Regions from separate parts of the Streptomyces sp. NPDC001292 genome, predicted to be linked through region 3. Evidence: riboswitches for the same ligand, from Rfam matches in the RefSeq annotation. Region 3 holds a riboswitch; each other region holds the start of a gene.
What was found. A riboswitch is a leader RNA that binds a small molecule or an ion and turns the genes downstream of it on or off. The one in region 3 is predicted to bind thiamine pyrophosphate.
Positions count from the first base shown of each region.

Region 1 (3,232 bases), on a different contig from region 3:
GCCGGGGCGACGTCCGTCGTCAGCGGGCCGAGCGTATAGAACGGAGCCTCGTCGCAGATCTCCTGCTGAAGGTCGATGTTCTCCTTGATCTTGTGCATCGGGACATGGCCCGGGCCCTCGATCATGGTCTGTACGTCCAAACGCCTGGCGGTCCGGCCGAGTTCCCCGAGCGTGCGCAGTTCCGCGAACTGGGCCTCGTCGTTGGCATCCGCGATCGAGCCGGGCCGGAGCCCGTCGCCCAGCGAGTACGTGACGTCGTAGGCGGCGAGGATCTCGCAGAGCTCCTCGAAGTTCTCGTAGAGGAACGACTCCTTGTGGTGTGCCAGGCACCAGGCGGCCATGATCGAGCCGCCGCGCGAGACGATACCGGTCTTGCGGTTCGCGGTCAGCGGCACGTGAGCGAGGCGTACACCGGCGTGGACGGTCATGTAGTCCACGCCCTGTTCGGCCTGCTCTATGACGGTGTCCTTGTAGATCTCCCAGGTCAGTTCCTCGGCCTTGCCGTCCACCTTCTCCAGCGCCTGGTAGAGCGGGACCGTGCCGATGGGAACGGGGGAGTTGCGCAGCACCCACTCCCGGGTGGTGTGGATGTTGCGGCCGGTGGAAAGGTCCATGACGGTGTCGGCGCCCCAGTGGGTCGCCCAGGTCATCTTCTCCACCTCCTCCTCGATGGAGGAGGTCACCGCGGAGTTGCCGATGTTGGCGTTGACCTTCACCAGGAACCGCTTGCCGATGATCATCGGCTCGATCTCCGGGTGGTTGACGTTGGCCGGCAGCACCGCGCGGCCTGCCGCGATCTCCTCGCGGACGGTCTCGGGAGCGACGTTCTCCCGGATGGCCACGAACTCCATCTCCGGGGTGATCTCCCCGCGGCGCGCGTAGGCGAGTTGGGTCACCGCTCGGCCGTCGCGGCCGCGGCGCGGCTGGCGCGGCCGCCCCGGGAACACCGCGTCGAGGTTGCGCAGACCGCCGCGTGGCGAGGTGTGCTTGATCCCGTCGTCCTCGGGGCGGACGGGACGGCCCGCGTACTCCTCGGTGTCGCCGCGGGCCACGATCCAGTTCTCCCGCAACGGCGGCAGGCCCCTGCGGACGTCGGTGCCGACGAGTGGATCGGTGTACGGGCCGGAGGTGTCGTACAGCGTGACGGACTGCCCGTTGGTGAGGTGCACCTGACGGACCGGCACCCGCAGATCGGGACGTGAGCCCTCCACGTAGCCCTTGTGCCAGCCGATGGACTTCCCGGCCTCCCCGTCGGAAGCGTCGGAAGCGGTCCGCTCCCCGCCGCTGGAGATCTGCTTGGAGGCAGGCGTGCGTACGTCCTTGTTGGTCATGAGACCTACTCCCTACGCCGGCATTACCCGGTAACAGGTTCGGCGGTCGACGCAGCGGTGTCCGTCTGCCGACGTTTCCTGTGAAACATCGCACGTTCCACGTGAAACATCGCGAAGACGGAGGTCAGCGCCCTCTCAGCCCGGTGCTCCGAGCTCCCGCGTGTGCAAAGGTGCCTCCACGCTAGCGTCATTTGTGGTGCGGTGAACAGTGGGCCTGTGCCGTTCTTGCGATGATCGGGCGGTGACCACGACAGAGCAGCTCCCCCATCCGCCGCCCGAGCCACGACACGGACGGGACTTCCGGCACGGCCGGGAAGCCACCGGCACCGGCCACGGACACGGCCCGGGGAGCGGTGGCGGACACGGCCCGGGGAGCGGTGGCGGACACGGCCCGGGGAGCGGTGGCGGACACGGCCCGGGGAGCGGTGGCGGACACGGGCACAGTCACAGCCACGGGCCGGCCGCACCGGTGTCGAAGCACCTCCGTAAGGTGATCGCCGCGATCCTGATCCCGTTCGCCGCCGTGGTGGCGACCGGACTCGCCGTGCTGTGGCCGGGCGGCGCCCCGTCGCACGAGCGCACCGGCGTGGGCTTCGACCGGCAGATGCAGCAGGCCACCGTCGTCAAGGTGCTCGAGGCCGGCTGCGGGTCGATGAACGCCTCGGGGGCCACACCGACCGGCGACACCTCCACCGCCAAGGGTTCCTCCGCACAGCAGCGGCAGTCCGGGACCTGCAAGAAGGCCACGATCCGGGTGGACACCGGCCAGGACAGGGGCCGTACCTTCACCGAGGTCGTGCAGCCCGACCAGTCCCGGCAGCTGCACCAGGGCGAGAAGGTCGTGGTCGCCTACGAGCCTTCGGCACCAAAGGACTTGCAGTATTCGGTCACCGACGTCGACCGGCGCTTCCCGATGGCGCTGCTGGCCGGTGTCTTCGCACTCGCCGTCGTGGTCGTCGGGCGGATGCGGGGCGTCATGGCGCTGGTCGCGCTGGCCATCAGCTTCCTGGTGCTGAACCTCTTCGTTCTGCCCGCGATCCTGCAGGGCTCGAACCCACTGGTGGTGGCGGTGGTGGGGGCCAGCGCCATCATGCTGATCGCGCTGTACATGTGTCACGGCCTGTCCGCCCGTACCTCGGTCGCGGTGCTCGGCACGCTGATCTCGCTGATGCTGATCGGCTTCCTGGGCTCGCTGTTCATCGGTTGGGCCGCGCTGACCGGCAACACCGACGACAGCACCGGTCTGATCCACGGCCTGTATCCGTCGATAGACATGAGCGGCCTGCTGCTCGCCGGTGTCATCATCGGCTCGCTCGGCGTCCTGGACGACGTGACGGTGACACAGACCTCGGCGGTCTGGGAGCTTCACGAGGCCAACCCTGCGATGGGCTGGCGCGGGCTGTACCGCGCGGGCATCCGCATCGGACGCGACCACATCGCCTCCGTCGTCAACACCCTGGTCCTCGCGTACGCGGGTGCCGCCCTCCCGCTGCTGCTGCTGTTCTCCATCGCGCAGAGCAGCGTGGCGACCGTCGCCACCAGTGAGCTCGTCGCGGAGGAGATCGTGCGCACGCTGGTGGGCTCGATCGGCCTGGTCGCCTCGGTGCCGGTCACCACGGCGCTGGCGGCACTCGTGGTCTCGGCCGACCGCCCGGGGCGGGCCCAGGCCGCGGCACCGGCCACCCTGCCCGCTCCGGCGCGCGGCGGAAGGGGCAGGCGCCGCAGGCGCTGACGCCGGGCCCGGGAGCCCCGGACGGCCGGCGAAGCTTTCCTGCATCCCTCCGAGGCCATGGCGAAGCGTTACATCACCGCCCCCCCCCAGGCCGCGAGGCCTCAGCCCGCGTTCTGTTCCTCCGCCAGGATGCGGTCCAGGGCTTCGCCGAGGTGGGCGTCGAAGTCGG
Region 1 covers NZ_JBIAXG010000006.1:68,810-72,041, forward strand. Annotated here, with positions in the region: gene thiC (phosphomethylpyrimidine synthase ThiC) at 1-1,331, opposite strand, end outside; TPP riboswitch at 1,324-1,501, opposite strand; gene ACFY4A_RS09445 (YibE/F family protein) at 1,573-3,063, shown strand; gene ACFY4A_RS09450 (SsgA family sporulation/cell division regulator) at 3,165-3,232, opposite strand, start outside.
Region 1: linked by a shared signal. The riboswitch ahead of thiC (phosphomethylpyrimidine synthase ThiC) and the one ahead of thiO (glycine oxidase ThiO) in region 3 are both predicted to bind thiamine pyrophosphate.

Region 2 (3,232 bases), on a different contig from region 3:
GAGGCGAGCGCCTGCCAGGTGGTGAACCACAGGACGTGCCGGATGTCGGACTGTCCGAGCACGTTCGCGATCCGTCCCAACTGCCATGCCCCGTCCGCCTCCAGGCCGCGCCGGACGATCGCGGCCACGGGGTAGGCGAAGAACACCGCGAAGAACGCGACGGGCACGGTCATGAGACCGAGCCGCGCCGCGTTCCCCGTCCGGCGGCCGCGCCCGCGGCCTACCTGAGGACGAGTGAGGTCCACGACTTGACCCACTGGTCACGGTTGGCGGCGATCTTGTCAGGCGCCATGGTCTCGGGGTTCTTGGCCTGGGGACCGTACTCGGCGAACTCCGGGGGCACCTGGGCGCCTTCGCGCACCGGGTAGACGAACATGTTCAGCGGCATGTCGTCCTGGAACTTCTTGGTGATCAGGAAGTCGAGGAGGGCCTTGCCGCCCTCGGTGTTCCTGGCGTTGCTCAGCAGTCCGGCGTACTCGACCTGGCGGAAGCAGGTGCCCTGCGCGACACCGGTCGGCGCGGTCTTCGGCCGCGGGTCGGCGTAGATGACCTCGGCGGGCGGCGAGGAGGCGTAGGAGACGACGAGGGGACGGTCGCCCTTGGCCTTCCTGCCGCCGGCGGAGCCGGAGAACTCCTGGTTGTAGGCCTGCTCCCAGCCGTCGACGACCTTGACGCCGTTGGACTTGAGCTTCTTCCAGTAGTCCTGCCAACCGTTGTCTCCGTACCGGGTGGCGGTGCCGAGCAGGAAGCCGAGGCCGGGCGAGGAGGTGGCGGCGTTCTCGGTGACGAGGAGGTTCTTGTACTCCGGCTTGACCAGGTCGTCGAACGAGGCGGGCGGGGCCAGCTTGTGGTCGGCGAAGTACTTCTTGTCGTAGTTGACGCAGATGTCACCCGTGTCGATGGGCGTGACCCGGTGCTTCGCCTCGTCGACCCGGTACTGCGGCAGGATCAGGTCCGCGCCCTTGGGCTCGTACGGCTGGAACAGCCCGTTGTCCAGGGCGCGGGACAGCAGCGTGTTGTCGACGCCGAAGAAGACGTCGCCCTGCGGGTTGTCCTTGGTGAGGATGGCCTTGTTGACGGCCTGGCCGGCGTCGCCGTCCTCGAGAACCTTGACCTTGTAGCCGGAACTCTTCTCGAAGTCCGCGATGACGCTCTTGGAGGCGGCCCACGAGTTGTGGCTGACCAGGGTCACCGTCCTGGAGCCGGCCGAACTCCTGTCGCCCGGCGACGAACCGCACGCCGACAGCGTGACCAGGCCGAGCCCGACCGCCACGGCGGCGAACGTCTTGGTGTGCACTGGATGTCCTCCTGGGGGTTGGCCAGGAAGAGACGCGGCCCTGCCCGGGATCCGCTAGGGACACCCGGGCAGGGCACAACAGCTTGAGTGATGACCGAACTTCCTACCCAGAATGACCTGGGCGAGGTTCAGAGGGTCTGCGGCCGGTGCCGCACTCTCAGCGCTGTGGCGCTCCCCTGTCGGAATATGAAGATGTGTACGCTCTCAGCCTACCGTCCGGCTACCTTTCGGTGGCAGCCAGCTGACCGCAGGCGCCGTCGATCTCCTGACCCCGGGTGTCCCGGATGGTCACCGGCACACCGTGGGCGGCGATCGCCTCGACGAACGCCTTCTCGTCCTCGGGCCGGGACGCGGTCCACTTGGAGCCGGGGGTCGGGTTCAGCGGGATGAGGTTGACGTGCACCGGCTTGCCCTTGAGCAGCCGGCCGAGCCGGTCGCCGCGCCACGCCTGGTCGTTGATGTCCCGGATGAGCGCGTACTCGATGGACAGCCGGCGCCCGGACTTGGCCGTGTACTCGAATCCGGCGTCGAGCACCTCCCGCACCTTCCACCGGGTGTTGACCGGGACGAGCGTGTCGCGCAGTTCGTCGTCCGGTGCGTGCAGGGAGATGGCGAGCCGGCACTTGAAGCCCTCGTCGGAGAGCCGGTGGATCGCCGGGACCAGGCCCACCGTCGAGACGGTGATCCCGCGCTGGGAGAGGCCGAGCCCGTCCGGCTCGGGGTCGGTCAGGGCGCGGATGGCGCCGACGACGCGGTTGTAGTTGGCGAGCGGCTCGCCCATGCCCATGAAGACGATGTTCGACAGACGCGCGGGACCACCGGGGACCTCCCCGTCCCGCAGGGCGCGCATCCCGTCCACGATCTGGTGCACGATCTCGGCGGTGGACAGGTTCCGGTCGAGCCCGGCCTGTCCCGTGGCGCAGAACGGGCAGTTCATGCCGCAGCCCGCCTGCGAGCTGATGCACATGGTCACCCGGTCCGGGTAGCGCATGAGCACCGACTCCACGAGCGTGCCGTCGAACAGGCGCCACAGCGTCTTGCGAGTGGTCCCCTGGTCGGTCGACAGATGCCGTACGACCGTCATCAACTCGGGGAGCAGCGCCTCCTGGAGCTTGGCGCGGGACCCGGCGGGGATGTCGGTCCACTGCTCCGGGTCGTGCGCGTACCGCGCGAAGTAGTGCTGCGAGAGCTGCTTGGCACGGAAGGGCTTCTCGCCGATCGCGGCGACGGCCTCCTTGCGCTCGGCGGGCGACAGATCGGCAAGGTGCCGCGGCGGCTTCTTGGCACCGCGCGGGGCGACGAAAGTGAGTTCTCCGGGCTTGGGCATGGTGGTACCAGTGTCGCAGATCAAATCCTGTGACCTGGGGCTGCCGGTCGGAGACTCGTCGCTGGTGACCGCCATCCGTCGTCGCTGGTCCCCTCGGCCGGCCCACCGACGGCCCAGGAATGGAGCGCTGCCGGAGCGCGCCTGCGGCAGGCCCCGGCCGTCGACCGCCGGCGCGGGGTGCCTTTCCCGTGCGTCACATGCGAGTGGTGTGCTGGTCCAGGATGGCCCGAAGCCGGTCGAGGTCCCCGGCCTCATGCACGCCCCGCTTGGGCAGGACACCGAGCCACATGATGTTGGGGTCCCGGCTGAGCAGGACGAAGTGGCCGGCCGTCTCCCGGTAGCCCTGGAAGACGGACCACTTCTGGACCAACGTGCTGTGGTCGCTGCGGCAGGCGATCCCGGCGGCAGACACGGTGGCGCGGTACTCGCCCTGCCATCCGATGAGCCGCTGCACGTGAGCGGCCTGCAGCCGTGGGTACCCCCAGACCACCAGGACAACGAACAGGAACAGAACGGTCGAGACCACGTCGATGCTCCCGCGGCCCACGGCGGAGACCAGCCAGTGCCCCACCCACAGTGCGAGGAACACGCGCCGCAGCAGTAGCCCC
Region 2 covers NZ_JBIAXG010000030.1:75,803-79,034, reverse strand. Annotated here, with positions in the region: gene ACFY4A_RS27850 (ABC transporter permease) at 1-173, opposite strand, end outside; gene ACFY4A_RS27845 (thiamine ABC transporter substrate binding subunit) at 221-1,297, opposite strand; TPP riboswitch at 1,380-1,485, opposite strand; gene rlmN (23S rRNA (adenine(2503)-C(2))-methyltransferase RlmN) at 1,518-2,624, opposite strand; gene ACFY4A_RS27835 (YcxB family protein) at 2,818-3,232, opposite strand, start outside.
Region 2: linked by a shared signal. The riboswitch ahead of ACFY4A_RS27845 (thiamine ABC transporter substrate binding subunit) and the one ahead of thiO (glycine oxidase ThiO) in region 3 are both predicted to bind thiamine pyrophosphate.

Region 3 (3,232 bases):
GCAGCGCGCGGTTCCCACCCCGGCGTACGGCGATGAGCTGGCCCTCCTTGACCAGCTGCCGTACGCGCGTCACCTCGACGCCGAGCCGTTCGGCGATGTCGGGAAGGGTGAGCCAGGCAGGGACGAGAGCATCGATCTTTGCGTCAATCTCGGTCACGGAAACAAGCGTGCCATCTGCCACTGACACTCGGAAGCCAGGCCCGTCCACCCGTGGCCGCGTGCCTCACGCAGTCGCCGCCTTCAGGGGCTTCGCCGGGTCCGCCAGCAGCCGCGGATCCATGGGCGTGCCGGACTCGATCAGCCGCCGCCCCTGCGCCAGATCCCGCGGCCGGCCGACGGCCAGCAGGGCGACGAGCCGGCCCTCGCGGAGCCAGCAGACCGTCCACGCCGGTCCGGTGCGCTCACCGCGCCAGACCACGGTGTCGGCCGACGTGTGGTGGCCGGCGTACTGCACGAAGCGCCCGAACTGCTCGGACCAGAAATACGGCACCGGGTCGTAGACCACGGGGGTGAGGCCGATGATGTCGGCCGCGACCGTGCGCGGGCCCTGGAGCGCGTTGTCCCAGTGGTGGATCAGCAGGCGCTCGCCGTACCGTCCCGAGGGGAAGGAGGCGCAGTCGCCGACCGCGTACACGTCCGGCACGGACGTGCGCAGGTGGTCGTCGGCCAGGACTTCCCCGTGCCGGCCCAGCTCGATGCCGGAGCCGGCCAGCCAACCGGTGGCGGGGCGCGCCCCGATGCCGACCACGACGGCGCCCGCGGGCAGCCGCGAGCCGTCGTCGAGCACCACCGCGCCGGGTTCGACGCGCTCCACGCGCGCGTGGGTGCGCAGTTCGGTGCCGCTGTCGGCGTACCAGGCGGTCATCGGCTCGGCCACCTCCGCGGGCAGCGCCCCCGCGAGCGGCCGGTCCGCGGCCTCCACGACGGTCACGGCGCAGCCGGCCTCGCGCGCGGCGGTGGCGAACTCGGCGCCGATCCAGCCCGCGCCGACGACCACGATGTCGTGCTGCTCGGTGAGCACCGGCCGCAGCCGTTCGGCGTCGTCCAGGGTGCGCAGCAGGTGGACCCCGGGAACGCCCTCCGCGCCGGGCAGCCGGATCGGTTCGGCGCCGGTGGCCAGGACGAGGACGTCGTAGGGCACCGGTCCGGCCGAGGTCTCCAGCACATGCGCGTCGGGCCGCACGGCCAGCGCCTCGCAGCCGAGCCGCAGTTCGAGGCCGAGCGCCTCGAAGTCGATGTCGAAGGCGGAGCCCTCGGCCTTGCCGAGCAGGACGGCCTTCGACAGCGGCGGCCGGTCGTAGGGCTGGTGGGGTTCGGCGCCGATCAGTGTCACGGTGCCGGTGAAGCCCTGCTCGCGCAGGGCGACCGCGGTCTGCACGCCGGCCATGCCCGCGCCCGCGACGACCACGCGCCGCGGCCCTGACGTGCCCTGTTCCTGCGTCTGGTCGCTCACCTGATCACCATAAACCGGCTGGCAGACCGTCAGTCAGGAGCGTGCGGGGGTGACCTGCTCCACAACCTCTTCCACCGCGCTCGTCCCGCTGCCCGGCTGCGACTCCCACTCCCAGGTCTCCTCCAACCGCACCCGCCCGTCGGGCAGTTCGACCACCGTCGAGGCGCAGTGACCCGAAGAGGTGGTCCCGTCCCGCTTGAGCTGGACGTACCGGAAGTCGAGCCGGTCACCTTCCCTGGTACCCACCAGATGGCCGCGTACGACGTCCCCGCCCGCGTACTCGGCCCAGATCTCCCCGTTCCGCTCGTGATACGCGAACCGGGTGCGCGTGCCCACCTGGCCCGGGGCCTGGTCGGCGACCGGGGCGAGTACGCGCCCGTCGAGCGAGGGAAGGGGCCGGGCGGGGCCACCCGCCCGAGGGTCGTGGCTGGAGACGGGCGGGCGGGTCATGACGGGAGGCTCCCTTACCGGGGCGATGCTCTGCGGGCTAGGGTGGCCACCGTACAAGCACTCGCGGGAGCCCGGACGCACCGGGCTGAGAGGGAGGCTGGCGGCCTCCGACCGTACGAACCTGATCCGGGTCATGCCGGCGAAGGGAGGGGCTGGACGCCCATGTCGTTGCCACGTACGTCAGACGTCCTCGTCGTGGGGGGCGGGATCATCGGGCTGGTGACGGCCTGGCGCTCGGCGCAGCGCGGGTTCGCCACGGCCGTGGTGGACCCCGAGCCGGGCGGCGGGGCCGCACAGGTGGCCGCCGGGATGCTGGCCGCCGTCACCGAACTGCACTACGGCGAGCAGACCCTGCTCGGGCTCAACCTGGCCTCCGCCCGCCGCTACCCGGACTTCGCGGCCGAGTTGACCGAGCTGACCGGCCAGGACCTCGGCTACCGCCGCTGCGGCACCCTCGCCGTCGCACTGGACGCCGACGACCGCGCCCACCTGCGGGAACTGCACGATCTTCAGCGCCGGTCGGGCCTGGACTCCGAGTGGCTGTCCGGGCGGGACTGCCGCCGCCTGGAGCCGATGCTCGCGCCGGGCGTGCGCGGCGGACTGCGGGTGGACGGCGACCATCAGATCGACCCGCGGCGGCTCGCCCGCGCCCTGGTCACGGCCTGCGAGCGGGCGGGCGTGGTCTTCCACCGCACCTGGGCCGGCCGGCTCACCCTGGCCCGCGACCGGGCCACGGGCTGTGTGCTGCGCGACGGCACCGCGCCGGCCGCGGACCGGGTGGTGCTCGCGGCGGGCAGCCACAGCGGACGGCTCGCGGGCGTCCCGGACGACGTGCTGCCGCCGGTGCGGCCGGTGAAGGGACAGGTGCTGCGGCTGACGGTGCCGAAGCGGTACGCGCCGTTCCTGAGTCGTACCGTGCGGGCCGTGGTGCGCGGCGGCCAGGTCTACCTGGTGCCGCGGCTCAGCGGCGAGCTGGTCGTCGGGGCGACGAGCGAGGAGCTGGGCTGGGACACGACGGTGACGGCGGGCGGCGTGTACCAGCTGCTGCGCGACGCGCACGAACTGGTGCCCGGGATCACCGAGCTGCCGCTCACGGAGACCCGGGCGGGACTTCGGCCCGGCTCCCCCGACAACGCGCCGCTGCTCGGCCCGACCGGGCTGGACGGCCTGCTGCTGGCCACCGGGCACTACCGCAACGGCGTGCTGCTCACGCCGGTCACCGGTGACGCCATGGCGCACGTCCTGACCACCGGCGAGCTGCCGGACGAGGTCCGCCCCTTCTCCCCCAGGCGTTTTCACGCCGCCGCACTCACGGGGCGGCCCGTATGA
Region 3 covers NZ_JBIAXG010000001.1:584,255-587,486, reverse strand. Annotated here, with positions in the region: gene ACFY4A_RS02555 (Rv2175c family DNA-binding protein) at 1-157, opposite strand, end outside; gene ACFY4A_RS02550 (NAD(P)/FAD-dependent oxidoreductase) at 224-1,453, opposite strand; gene ACFY4A_RS02545 (hypothetical protein) at 1,487-1,903, opposite strand; TPP riboswitch at 1,957-2,068, shown strand; gene thiO (glycine oxidase ThiO) at 2,066-3,232, shown strand; gene thiS (sulfur carrier protein ThiS) at 3,229-3,232, shown strand, end outside.